2 linked regions of the Limibacter armeniacum genome follow. The protein of the gene in region 2 binds, or shares a complex with, the protein of the main gene of each other region. Links are inferred from orthologs where the notes say so. Each region holds a gene or a part of one and is shown on either strand. Other genes may lie near its edges.

What was found. The genes of interacting proteins can lie anywhere in the genome.
Region 1: the proteins of pheT (region 2) and pheS are in contact, whole or in part, in a crystal structure (PDB 6P24), measured with the Escherichia coli proteins. The link is inferred for Limibacter armeniacum from one-to-one orthologs.

Annotation. Positions count from the first base shown.
Region 1 is NZ_JBAJNO010000009.1:2,733,655-2,738,945, reverse strand. The notes cover bases 2,501-5,291. They hold pheS (phenylalanine--tRNA ligase subunit alpha), read right to left. Parts: upstream 4,511-5,291; coding sequence 3,491-4,510; downstream 2,501-3,490. Other genes in these bases: V6R21_RS29160 (phosphoribosyltransferase family protein), read right to left, coding at 4,712-5,218; V6R21_RS29170 (hypothetical protein), read right to left, coding at 2,501-3,285. In the rest of the region: DNA polymerase/3'-5' exonuclease PolX, read right to left, coding at 1-1,446; V6R21_RS29175 (sugar 3,4-ketoisomerase), read left to right, coding at 1,597-2,031; more of V6R21_RS29170, read right to left, coding at 2,065-2,500.
Region 2 is NZ_JBAJNO010000009.1:1,864,543-1,872,864, reverse strand. Bases 2,299-5,366 are described here. They hold pheT (phenylalanine--tRNA ligase subunit beta), read left to right. Parts: upstream 2,299-2,659; coding sequence 2,660-5,074; downstream 5,075-5,366. Other genes in these bases: V6R21_RS25630 (hypothetical protein), read left to right, coding at 5,138-5,366; V6R21_RS25640 (GAF domain-containing protein), read left to right, coding at 2,299-2,418. Also shown: V6R21_RS25645 (chromosome segregation protein SMC), read right to left, coding at 1-802; more of V6R21_RS25640, read left to right, coding at 1,219-2,298; more of V6R21_RS25630, read left to right, coding at 5,367-5,686; V6R21_RS25625 (cell division protein ZapA), read left to right, coding at 5,937-6,236; rny (ribonuclease Y), read left to right, coding at 6,366-7,964; V6R21_RS25615 (hypothetical protein), read right to left, coding at 8,036-8,158; V6R21_RS25610 (hypothetical protein), read right to left, coding at 8,232-8,322.

The sequences.
Region 1 (5,291 bases), 870 kb from region 2 along the record:
TTCTGCACAGGCATCTATTACCATTTTATGATCTATTGGATAGCCTTCTCGTTTTAATAAAAGTCTTCCCGTCGGATGTCCCAGCATTGTGGTATATGGATTGGCAATAGCTTTAAGTAATCGGTCTGTTGCCTTCTTTTTATCCATCTTCAGATTAGAATGAATTGAGGCTATGATAAAATCAAAGCTTGCCAAGACATCATCTGAATAGTCCAAACTCCCATCATTCAAAATATCAGATTCAATCCCCTTAAAGATTTTAAATGGAGCCAGTTGCTTGTTCAGTTCATCAATTTCAGCATGTTGTTGCCTAATACGATCTTCATTCAAGCCATTAGCATAAAATGCTGATTTGGAGTGATCCGTAATACCTAAGTAATCATAACCTAACTCCTTACAGTGGCGTGCCATTTCCTCTAATGTGTGTTTTCCATCAGAGTAAGTAGAGTGGTTATGCAAGATTCCTTTCAAGTCTTCCATCTTAACCAGCTCAGGTACTCCTCCATTTTGGAGTAATTCTCTTTCAAAAAAACCATCTCTCATCTCAGGAGGAAAGAATGGCAACCCAGCCACTTCATAGTAAGCCTCCTCACTTGATTGGGAAGTTGTTCTCACTATTTCAGAAAGTATTTTTCCTTTTTCTCCAACCAATGAAAGGTGTTTTCCATCGCAAGAATTAAGCAATAATGTTTTAGCAAAATCCTGTTCCTTGGCAATTTTCACCTCAACAGGCATTCCTAAATCCGTAATCTCACCTCTCCAAACATTAGGTCCTGAGTCCTTCTCGTGATATTCCCAATCAGGGATATTCACCAATTCATTTTTAAGTTTTGAAAAATCATCCGTTGCCACGACCCACTGAAGAGTCTCTACAATTTCCATCTTTCGTCGTACTTCACCGCTTGCCTCTACTAATGAAAAACCTGCCTGCTGCAAATATTCCACAAAGCTTTGGGCTAAAGGTTCAGCTTCAGCATAGTACAGCTTCCCTTTGTTTTCTTCCAGAAATTGGATCTGCTCAAGAATTGTCTGTTCAGTCTTGGCACCAAATCCTTTTAAAGCCTGCACCTTATTTTCACGGCAAGCCTTCTCCAAAGCCTCTATGGTTTCGATCTCAAGTTCTTTCCAGATTGTGGCAATTTTCTTACCTCCAATACCTTTGATCTCAAGCATTTTGACAACCCCTTCTGGAGTTTCTTCCAATAGTTTATCAAAATCAGCAAACGATCCTGTGCCAGATATTTCTACAATTTTCTCTGCCATGCTTTTGGAAAAGCCCAATTCCTGAAGCTCATCAGAAGATTTTCCACCCAATGCTTCTTCTGATTTTTCAATATTAAATACGGCAGAGGAATATGCACGCGTTTTGAAAGCATTAGCACCATGTACTTCCATCAAAGAAGCTGCTGACTTGATAACTTTTGCTATTTCTTTATTTGAAACCATAGTTTATTTGTATTCAGAAGGGTATGTTAATCTATTAGTTTTGCTTATTTACAAAGGTACATTTAAGATATTAGATATTAGACATCAGGGTGTGATAAGACCGTAATAAAAGAATCGTTATCTTCGCCAATCTATTGATATATTGAAAGTATGAAAGGATTTGACCAGCCCTATATCATTTCACTCTGCGAAAAAGGCGAGCCTGAAACAGGTTATGTTACTATTGCTGAACATCACGAACTTATTCCGTTTGAGGTGAAGCGCACTTTTTGGACATATAATACCCCCGAATCACATACGCGTGGCAACCACGCCCACAAAACGACTCAGGAATTACTAGTCTGTGTAAATGGCAGTATTACTGTTGAAACCAGTAACACAGAAGGCAATACCGTCTCTTTTGTTTTGGACAATCCCCAAAAGGCACTCTACTTACCTCCTTTTGTATGGAGAACTATCCGATATTCAAACGGTGCAGTACTTCTAGTAATGGCTTCCACTGTTTATGACAAATCTGACTACCTTATGAATCAGAAAAAGTGGTTAGCCTATTATACTGCTGAAAAACAAATGGCTGAAGGATAATCCCTCAGCCATATATCTTGATTCAGTATTACCTTAATCGATAATGGTCATTCTCTTAAACTCTCTCGTTTCATCGAAGAGTTTGCGGTATGTAATATGTGTCTTGAAGATTTTCCCACCAATTAACTCTGCTGTTCGCATCATTTTAGGATTAAAGTCTCCAATCCAGTTCATCTCCAATTCATTGTAATGATAGCCTTTGTGTACAAAAGCTGGATCATCACTTGCTTTCCCTTGCTTTTTCAGCTTTTCCTGAATGAAATTTGAGTAGGCCAAAATAATTCCTGCTTCAACTCCTTTACGCTGATGCTCAGGTACTACACCAAACACAAGTCCGAAAAGCTTTCTGCTCGTCTTCCTTTTTACATGGTAAAACATTTTCAGCTTATTCCAGACCCCAAACTTACCATCCTTGATATTTCGAATAATCTGGTTCATTTCAGGAATCTGAAGATAAAATGCTACTGGTTCGTCTTTGTAGTATCCAAACCATGCAATCTCTTCATCTAGGATAGGCTTCATCGTTTTGAAAATCTTGGCAGCCTGTTTCTCATCAATTCCCTTTACACCTTCATGCTTTGTCCATGCCTTGGTATATATCACTGAAAAGTCTTTTGCATACTTCATCAGGTTACTGATCTTCATATGTTCAAAGTGATAATCAGGGTTATTATAGATAACCTCCCCTTTATTGATGAGCTTTTCATCCAATGTATCTGGTACTAGACGGTGATAAGTGTATTGTTTGAAGAATACACCAAACCCATAGTTCTGATACAGGTCATTATAGTATGGAAAGTTATAATGCATACAGTAGTTAGGTTCTGTGTAGCCTTCAGCCAAACACCCCCACCATTTGTCACGGTCTCCTAAATTAACAGGACCATCCATCGCTTCAACTCCCTGTTCCATTAGCCAGTTCTTGCAGGTATCAAACAACATATTCGCTGCTTGCTGGTCATTGATACAGTCAAAAAATCCCATACTTCCGGTGGGCAATGACTCATCCTTATTCACTGTCATTGGGTTGATATAGGCAGCTACTCTACCTATTGTCTTGCCTGTACCATTCTTAAGTATCCATCTGATTGCCTTACCACCCCTTTTAAATAATTTATTCTGTTCAAGGTCAAAGACCGATTCTACATCTTTATCCAATGGACGTATATAGTTAGGATCGTCTTTGTACAGTCTTACTGGAAATTCCAGAAATTCCTTGATCAGTTCTTTGTTAGTTATCTCAATAAGTTTCATCCAAAAAGTCACTTATGTTATCATCGAAATCCGGAAGCCGTACAGCAGCCGGAATTTGGTTAGCGGGGCAATTTAATAAAATGTACACTTTATGAACAAGGTTAAGTGATTGATTACTCACTATAAAGGATTCCTTTCTCTTTAAACATAAAAAAGCCGAAGGATTATTGATCCTCCGGCTTCTTTATTATGTTTTTCATCTGCGTTATATAGATGAGAACTGACGTAAGAATCGTACATCATTCTCTGTAAACAGACGTAAGTCGTTAATTCCATATTTCAGAAGTGCCATACGCTCCACTCCCATACCAAATGCAAAACCTGTATATTTTTCAGGATCAATGCCTGAGGCTTTCAATACGTTAGGGTCTACCATACCACAACCTCCAATTTCTACCCAACCTGAGTACTTACAGATGTTACAGCCTTTGCCATGACATACTGAACAGCTGATATCAATTTCAGCACTTGGCTCAGTAAATGGGAAGTAAGAAGGACGCAAACGGATTTTTGTATCTGCTCCGAAAAACTCTTTGGCAAAGTAGTACAATGTATCCTTCATATCCTTGAAGCTTACATTCTCATTGATATAAAGTCCCTCAATCTGGTGGAACATACAGTGCGCTCTTGCCGAAATAGTTTCGTTACGGTATACACGTCCTGGTGATAGTGTTCTGATTGGAGGCTCTTGATTCTCCATTACACGTACCTGTACAGACGAAGTGTGTGTACGCAAAGCAATATCAGGATCTTTTTCTACAAAGAACGTATCCTGCATTTCTCTTGCCGGGTGGTTCGGCGGGAAGTTCAATGCTGAGAAGTTGTGCCAATCATCCTCGATTTCAGGTCCCTCTGAAAGGTTGAAGCCAATTCTTTCAAAGATTCTAATGATATCCTCTCTTACTTTTGTAAGTGGATGGATCGTACCCAATTCGTTTGGAATGCTTGGAAGCGTCAAGTCATCATGCTTGATGTTCTGCATTGCCTGATTTTCGAACGTATCCTGCAACTCCTTGAACTTGGCTTGAGCAGCGTTTTTCAAGGCATTGATTTGCTGACCGAATTCTTTTCGCTGATCAGGTTCAATTTCCTTCATCTTACCAAAAAGTTCTCCGATCACACCTTTGTTGCTTACAAATTTCAAACGGAAAGCTTCCAGTTCCTCTTTCAGCTTTACTTCGGTGTTTTCTATTTCCTTCGCTATCTTTTCTACCTGCTCAAGCATAGTTATGATTATTTTTAAGCAATCGAAACAAGCTAATATCCTGTTCTCCTGCTACTTCTTTAAGTTCAATTTTTTATGAAACGAAGCAAATTTAATGATTTCATTTCATAATTCAGAAAGCAAAACCATCAGACAAAAGATTTAAGCCCCAAGATGAAAGGTTATCAACTTGCTCTTATGTCTTTTTTGTAAAATTGAGTCCTAGGTAAGCGTTACCTGATAGTTATTTTCATCATCCAGTTGTACTTCTACATGTTCATTGACTGTAGTTGACAACTCATACCCCATGTAATCAACAAATACAGGGAACCTTCTGTAACTACGGTCTACCATCACGGCCACTTGCAGTTTACTTACACGGATATTCAAGAAAGGCTTCATACTGTATGCAATGGTTTTTCCTGTATTCAATACATCATCCACCATTACAATAACCTTTCCTTCCAATGACTCAAGTTCACAATCCAGTTCTATAAAGGTTTGTAGAGGAGCCTTCTTGTCAATAGTCACTTTTACCAATTGTGTATTCATGGTAGACACCTGTCTGTATTGCTCTTCCAACAGTTGCGCCATGCGATACCCAGTTCCTACAATACCTGCAAAAACCACTTCGGCTTCATCAAAGTTTTGCTCATAAATTTCAAAAGCAATCCGACGTATCTTCTGGATTATCTGATTGTGTGTCAGGATAACGTTTGCTGATGTCATAGTCTTAGTTAGTATTGATAATTACCAACCGAAACCAAAGTACGACAATGCTTTGGTTTCAGTTATTTGTTGT
Region 2 (8,322 bases):
TAGAGTTGTCAAACAAGATTTCCTGCTTGGCAGTATAGAAAATCTCTTCTTCGTTATACTCAAACGTACCAGAGCCTGCTGAAACATTGTAAAGCGTAGCTCCTTCCGGCTCAATCAGTCTTAGCATGATTGACTTGGCACCAATTGGTGTAAGTGGGTTCGAGTCGATATTGAATCTGATGCGCAACTGATCCAGACGGCGTTCTTTGAACTCAGTGTCTTCTTTCACTCGACCACTCCTGCTAACCTGTTCAAACTTGAGGTTGATAGCTTTTAAAGCTGAAGCCACATTGATCTTTTTGCTCATGACTTGCTTTTCCTGCTTCAGGTTACTGACCTCATCTTTGAGAGTATTCTTTTCCTTTTTCAGTGAAATTGTCTGATCCAATAGAGTGGCATTCACATCGTTTAATCGGGCAATTTCAGCATCTTTATTTTTAAGTAAAGTCTCGTATACCTCTACCTTGTCTTTGATTTCCAAGTAGCGGTTTTGAGCTATATTTTTAGATGTTTTCAACTCCTGTTTTTCCTTCTCCAATTCTGCTTTGATAGCCAACAGTGAATCAACATTCTCATTCAGTTGTTGAAGTTCAAGGATTTTCTGATCCAACTGCGTTGATATAGAGTCAAGTTTTGCGTAGGTCGTAACCAATTCCAATTCCTTGTTCTCAAGCAGCTCTTGGTTTTTTTGGCTCGAACGGTGGTTCAGGTACCACTGCAAGCCATTGAGTAAAACCAGTATCACTATCAGGGCAAGCAAAAGGTTGGTTTTGTTATTTTGTTTTTGTTGTATTTCTGTCATATTTCTACTGTAGTTTATTGTACCCTTTGCGTTAGTTTTTTAGTTTATTGTAGCAAATATTCTTTTGAAGGCAAAGATATGTATTTCTGACCATAACAAATGAACCCTTTGCCATATAATCTTATGGTAAGGTTAGTCACAATATGTATATAAATTTGAGTGAAAACACTGTTTGTGAGTAACTAAAGCCTTATTTTCCTAATATTCATCTACTGAAACATTCATGCTTAATTGAAAACAGTTTTGAATTATTTGGATAATAAAATTCAATTTACGTCTAAAAGCGTAAAGGCATTCAAAAAATACCTCAATTTGTCTGAACTTATCTGAAAATACCTTCAAGTATCATCCCATTTCAAAATAATACTTTCCTGACAGCACTCATTGAAAGTGCTGAAGCCCATAATAACCCAATCATGAGTAACGGTGTACCATTCAGAATCATAAGTAGCGGAGAGCTTGATCGACTTCGCTTAGAAATATCACAGCAGGAGAAACAGTTGTCGGCGGTAGAAGAGTTTGTCCATAATATAGCTCAAAATGAATTTGAAGTTCCATTCAAAGGAGGTTCCTCAACGCCAATTGCAACAGTCCTAAACTCCATGAAAGAGAAGGTTCAATACATAATGTTGGCCGAAGAGAGAAGACAGTGGACTATTGAAGGGATATCAGGGTTTGATGCTATCACGCGTAATAATCAGTCGAATGTAAAAGACCTTTGTGATAAAGCTCTGTATTATATTGTCCGTTATTTGAAGGTTAATCAAGGGGGGCTGTTTGTTGTGTATGGAGAAGGTGAGGATGATATACACTTGGAACTACAGTCTTGTTATGCATATGAGCGAAAAAAGTACCGAGAGAAAAAGGTCTATCCGCAAGAGGGAATTGTAGGGCAGGTGTTTGTGGAAAAGTCGCCACTTTACATGACAGAGGTTCCTCAAAACTATGTGTTTATCACCTCAGGCTTAGGCAAGGCTACACCAAGTTGCATTTTTGTGGTTCCGATTACAGTTAATGATCAGGTATATGGTGTGTTGGAATTAGCATCTTTCAAAGAATTTGAGGCTTTTGAAAAAGAGTTTATCATGAAGATGTGTGAGAATTTTGGTAGTACATTGGCCTTTGTGAAAAAGGCTGAGCAAACCAATATGCTGTTGGAGGAAACACAACGGCAAACAAAAAAGATGTCCCTTCAGGAAGAGATGATGCGTAAGCACGTGGAAGAGTTGAGGCTAACACAAGAGGCTATGCTTAATAAGCAAAAAGAGGTTGAGAGTGCAAATGAAAAATTGCGTAGAAATGAAGAGGTACTGAAAAAGGCATATGAGTCATCCAAACAGACCGAAACACTTCTCAAGAAACAAAACAGGAAGCTGGAAGAACAGGAGGTGCTGCATCAGAAGCATATGGAAGAGGAGAAGGAAGGCAAGGCTCTTATGTTGAAAAAACAAGAAGAGCTTGAGTTGCTTGTCAGAAAAATGGAAAATCAGGAGATGGTCATGAAGATCGCATTGAAGACCGCTCGTCAGAGAGAAGAGAAGTATAGATCGACGATCAATGAGCAGGAAAAAGAAATCAAACGACTGAAAGAAGAACTGGATAAGTATCACTCATAATAAATTAAAGATCAAGATTGTGAGTGGACGTTAATGGAGCTTGGAATAGTCTAAAAATGGTGGTTGAACGACGCTGTACAGGAATAAATGTACAGATATCGTTTAGCCACCATTTTTGTTGTCAAACCTTTGACATTTTTGTCTTATTTTTGCCTTTTAGAAAAAATCAGGGCGCAATTGCGCTATTTTTATAATTTGATGTGTAATTGGAGCACATCTGAATAAAAGAGAAAAGGGAAAAATGAAAATATCACTTGATTGGCTGAAAGAGTTTATTAACATCAACGAGTCTGCCGAAGAGATTTCTCACCAACTGACTATGTCGGGCCTTGAAGTAGAAGGTATTGAGGAGTTTGAATCGATTAAGGGAGGACTCCAAGGGCTGGTCATTGGTGAAGTCCTTGAATGCGGTAAACACCCTGATGCAGACAAACTGAGCCTTACTAAGGTGGATACAGGTGCTGAGGAGCCTGTGCAGATTGTTTGTGGTGCACCGAATGTAGCAGCTGGACAGAAAGTAGTAGTAGCAACTGTAGGGGCTATGCTTTATCCAGGAGAGGGTGAGCCATTCAAAATCAAGAAAGGAAAAATCAGGGGAGAAGTATCATTGGGAATGATCTGTGCCGAAGATGAAATCGGTTTGGGTGCTTCGCATGATGGCATTATGGTATTGGATACCGATTTGCCAAACGGTACACCTGCTGCAGAATATTTTCAGATCAAATCTGATCAGGTCTTTGAAATAGGTCTAACACCAAACCGTATTGATGGCGCGTCTCATTATGGCGTAGCGCGTGATTTGAAGGTGTTATTGGATAGGGATATCAAATTCCCAGAAACGGATGATCTGAAAGTAGCTAACCTGTCTCGTACAATTACTGTTGAAGTTCAGGACGCCGAGGCTTGTCCAAGATATACAGGTCTGACGATTTCTGGTTTGAAAGTAGCAGAGTCTCCAACTTGGTTGAAAAACCGTTTGGAAGCTATTGGTTTAGCTCCAATTAACAATGTAGTGGATGCAACCAACTACATTCTTCATGGTTTGGGACAACCACTTCATGCCTTTGATGCAGATAAGGTGACTGGTGACAAGATTATTGTGAAGCGTGCAAACGCAGGACAGAAATTTGTGACACTGGATGAAGCAGAGCGTACTTTGACTGCTCAAGACCTGATGATCTGTAATACTGAAGAGCCAATGTGTATTGCAGGAGTATTCGGTGGTATTGCTTCGGGGGTTTCAGACCAAACAACTAGCATCTTCTTGGAAAGTGCCTACTTTGCTGCGGATGTGATCAGAAGTACTTCACAGCACCATTCCATCAAAACGGATTCATCATTCCGCTTTGAGCGTGGTACAGACCCTAACATGCCTGTAAGGGCATTGAAGGTAGCTGCTAAACTAATCACAGAGTTGGCTGGTGGAGAAGTGACTTCTGAGATTGTTGACATTTACCCAAACCCTGCTCAACCGTTTGAGGTTAGCGTAAAATATAAGCATGTTGACCGTTTGATCGGAAAGCATATTGAGCCTGCAAAAGTTCGTGAGATTCTTGAAGGTCTTGAAATGGAATTCTTGTCAGACTCAGAAGAAAGCTTCACAGTAGCAGTTCCTCCATACAGAGTAGACGTTACAAGAGAGGCAGATGTAATTGAGGAGATTCTACGTATCTACGGTTTCAATAACGTAGAACTGGCAGAGGACTTGTCTGCTGATTACTTGGCTCACTTCCCTAAAAAGGATAGCGACCTGCTGTTGAGTAAGCTGAAGTCAATGTTGGCGGCTACTGGTGCCAATGAGATCATGACAAACTCACTGACGTCAAGTGAATATGTGAAACTGGTCAATAGCATCCGTGACGAAGAAAACGTTCAAATCTTGAATGTACTAAGTGCAGATTTGGATGTAATGCGTCAATCATTGCTGTTTACAGGATTGGAGTCTATAGCACATAATATCAATAGACAGCAGCGTAACCTGAAAATGTTTGAGTACGGCAAGGTTTACCGCAAGGTAGAAGACAAGTACGAAGAAGATAACAGGCTGTCAATTTTTGTTACAGGTGATCAAAATGACGAAAGCTGGAGAAGAAAGACAGGCAAGTCTCAATTCCATGACCTTGTTTCATTGGTGGATCGTGTATTCCAATTCCTGAATATTAATAAGTTTGAGCAAGATTCAGTTGAGTCAGACCTGTTTGCTTATGGATTGTCATACAAGTCAGGAGACAAGGTGTTGGCTAACGTAGGAATGGTAAATCCTAAACTTCAGAAGAAAGCAGGGGTGAAGCAGACTGTTTTCTTTGCGGAGTTTGATTGGGATTTGTTAGTAAAACGCTATAAGCAGGATGTTACTTTCAAGGAAATTCCTAAATTCCCAGAAGTAAGAAGAGACCTTTCACTTGTTTTGGACGAGAATGTCACTTTTGCCTCTGTTAAAGGATTGGCATTGAAGGCTGAACGTAAGCTGCTTAAGCATGTCAATGTATTTGATGTGTATAAAGGAGAAAACTTGGGTGAAGGCAAAAAGTCTTATTCAGTAAGCTTTACGTTGCTGGATGAGCAAAAAACCTTGACTGATAAGGTGATCGACAAAACCATGCAAAGGCTGATTACAGCTTTTGAAAATGACTTGGGAGCGATCATCCGTAAATAAATTTCACTATGGCAAGCAGCAGGGATTCCTGCTGCTTGTTTGTTCGTTTTTCAGACTGTGATTATGAGCAAACTTTCGACTAACATTTCTGTACTGGAAACCAATATTCGCACATTGCTGCAAGAATTGACTGAAACCCGTGTTCATAATGAAAATAACATAAGGCAGCGTCAGCTAATGGAAACACAGTTGGCAGAGGCAATGGAGCAGCTGCAACAGATGCAAGCGCATAATGATGAGCTTCAGAGAATGTTGGATACCCGTACTGAACAGCTAAGTGACCTGAAACAAACATTTTGGGAGGTTAATGCGAAGTTGCAGGAGAAAGTAGCGATTGTTACAGCTTTGAATGAGGAGATAGAGGCGTTGCTTGAAAAAAGTCAGGAGAAGGAAAAACAAATTGAGGAACTTAAGCAGGCTTGTAGTGAAGCATCTTCTGTGAAACAAGAACTGGAGCTGCACCTTGAGCAGCAGGAGTACACACTCACCACTCAGGAAGTACAGATGAACCAACTGAAGGAAAAGCTTGAAAATCAACTGAAGCAGCTTGAGGAACTAGAATTTGAAAGAGATTTGTTGCAGGAAGAACTGACTAGTAATAAAGGCAATTGAGGAGGGGAAGTACCACTAAAATTGGATGTAGGATAGGTGAAATTTAAAGGTTCCGAGATATAAAATTGAAGAAAGAACAGGAACCCACTAAAAAATTATCTATTTTTCATATCAATTGAAATTTGCTAGAATTGTAACTAATCGGCAGAGGGGAAGCTTAAGGAAAAGTCGGTAAGTGAAAGTTAGTGGGGAATAGAAATGCTACTGGTATCATTTGTTGTAGGTATCAGTTAGAGTGCAAAATATTTCTATGAAAAGTCAGATTAAAATAAAAATATGTGAACGGGAATATACGTTGATTGCCGATGCTCAGGAAGAGAAACTCCTGAGGAAGGCTGCGTATACCTTGAACGAAAAAATTGAGCTGAAACGCAAACGTTTGGGCATTGCTAGTACTGCGGATCTCTTGGCCATGACTGCTTTCGATATTTTGGTTGAAAGTATGGGACGGGCTGAAGAGGAAGCCGAAGCAGTTGCAATGCTGAGCGGGCTGAACAGCCTGATTTTGTCTGGTCTGAATACCAGCGGACAGGAAAACCCAGAAATCTGAACTTGCCTACTTGCTTTTAAATATTGCTTCCTTAAGAATCTGTATAAAGCAAACTTACCCGAAGCCAGATTTTATAGATGGTAACCTTGCATTAAATATGATGCGAGGTATTTCAAAACTGGTGTAAACATGATGGAAGTTGTAGTAACAGCAGTAGTTGCCCTGATTATAGGGGTAGTTATTGGCAGATATTTACTGATGCTTGTGTTCAAGCAAATGGAGACGGATGCTCGTCAAAAAGCAGAGAGGCTTATCGAGGACGCTAAGAGTGATGCAGAAGCCAATAAGCGAAGCAAGATACTGGAGGCAAAGGAGAAATACCTGAAGATGAAGTCTGACTTTGATAGTGATGTTGCAAAGCGTAAAAACCAACTCAGTGTTAATGAAAACAGACTGAAACAGTACGAAAATAAACTGAAGCAGAACGAAGCGAAACTGAAGCAGAAGGAAGCTCAGCTGGCAAAGCAATCAGAGCAACTGAAGAAGCAGAATACAGAGTTGGAGGATCGTTTCAATGAAGTAGCAGATCAAAAGCAATTAGCTATAAAGGCAAAGGACGAGGCTGAAGTGTTGCGTCAGGAGCAGGTTTCCAAACTGGAAAAGATTGCAAACCTAAAAGCAGACGAAGCAAGAGAGCAGTTGGTAGAAGCGTTGCAGGACGAGGCACGTACCAAAGCATCAATCCATATTAAGAACATTATGGAAGAAGCAAAGCTTACTGCAACCAAAGAAGCTAAGAAAACGATCATTACGACAATTCAACGTACGGCTGCAGAGCATGCGATTGAAAACTGTGTATCAGTATTCAACCTTGAAAATGATGATTTGAAAGGTAAAATCATCGGTCGTGAAGGTAGAAATATCCGTGCACTGGAAGCCTCTACAGGAGTGGAGATTATTGTGGACGATACACCGGAAGCGATTATCATTTCTGGATTTGATCCTGTAAGAAGGGAAATCGCAAGAGTTTCACTTCAGCGTTTGGTAGCGGATGGACGTATTCACCCTGCAAGAATCGAGGAAGTAGTAACCAAGACTCGTAAGAGTATTGAAGAGGAAATCGTTGAGTTGGGTGAAAGAACAGTGATCGACCTAGGTATTCACGGATTGCACCCTGAGCTGATCAAGATGGTTGGTAGAATGCGTTTCCGTTCATCTTATGGTCAGAACCTGTTACAGCACTCACGTGAAGTAGCCAAGCTTGCAGCATCAATGGCTTCTGAGCTAGGGCTGAATGCAAAACAGGCTAAGCGTGCGGGACTATTGCATGATATTGGTAAAGTATGGCCAGAAGAGCCAGAAGTACCTCACGCAATCTTGGGTATGAACTTGGCAAAGAAATACGGAGAGCATCCTGATGTATGTAATGCGATTGGAGCTCACCATGATGAAGTCGAAATGACGACACTAATTTCTCCAATTGTTCAGGCATGTGATGCAATCAGTGGTTCTCGTCCTGGAGCTAGACGTGAGATGATGGAATCTTATATCAAGCGATTGAAGGATCTGGAGAGTATGGCACTTAGCTTTAAAGGAGTGAACAAGTGTTATGCAATGCAGGCGGGTCGTGAACTGAGAGTGATGGTGGATGCCGAGAATGTAACAGATACAGAAGCAAGCCAACTGTCATTTGAAGTAGCTGACAAGATCGAAAAGGAAATGCAATATCCTGGACAGATCAAGGTGACAGTTATCAGAGAGATGCGTTCTGTGAATTATGCGAAGTAATCAATACAGATAGAGTTATAAATTAAAAAAAGCTGACCATTTACTTGGTCAGCTTTTTTTGTTTATCAGCATTACTTCTGCTTTCGCTGATGCATTTTCTTTCTATGACGGAAATCCATGTAGTATCCAGCCATTGGGAAAAGTGTACTCATCAGGAAAATGAAGATGATGGTATATACGATACTGTTATCCATATGCTTGATTGTTAGTGAGTATTGCGCTTTCTATATCCGCAAAGGTGATACATTTTACGCTTGATTACAAACCTCAAATACTCTTAGACTCATAATAGACGTTTACTTTGCCTCTTTGGTATTTGGGGGCGTCAATTGTACCATCTGTCCAAGAAGTCTTTCCT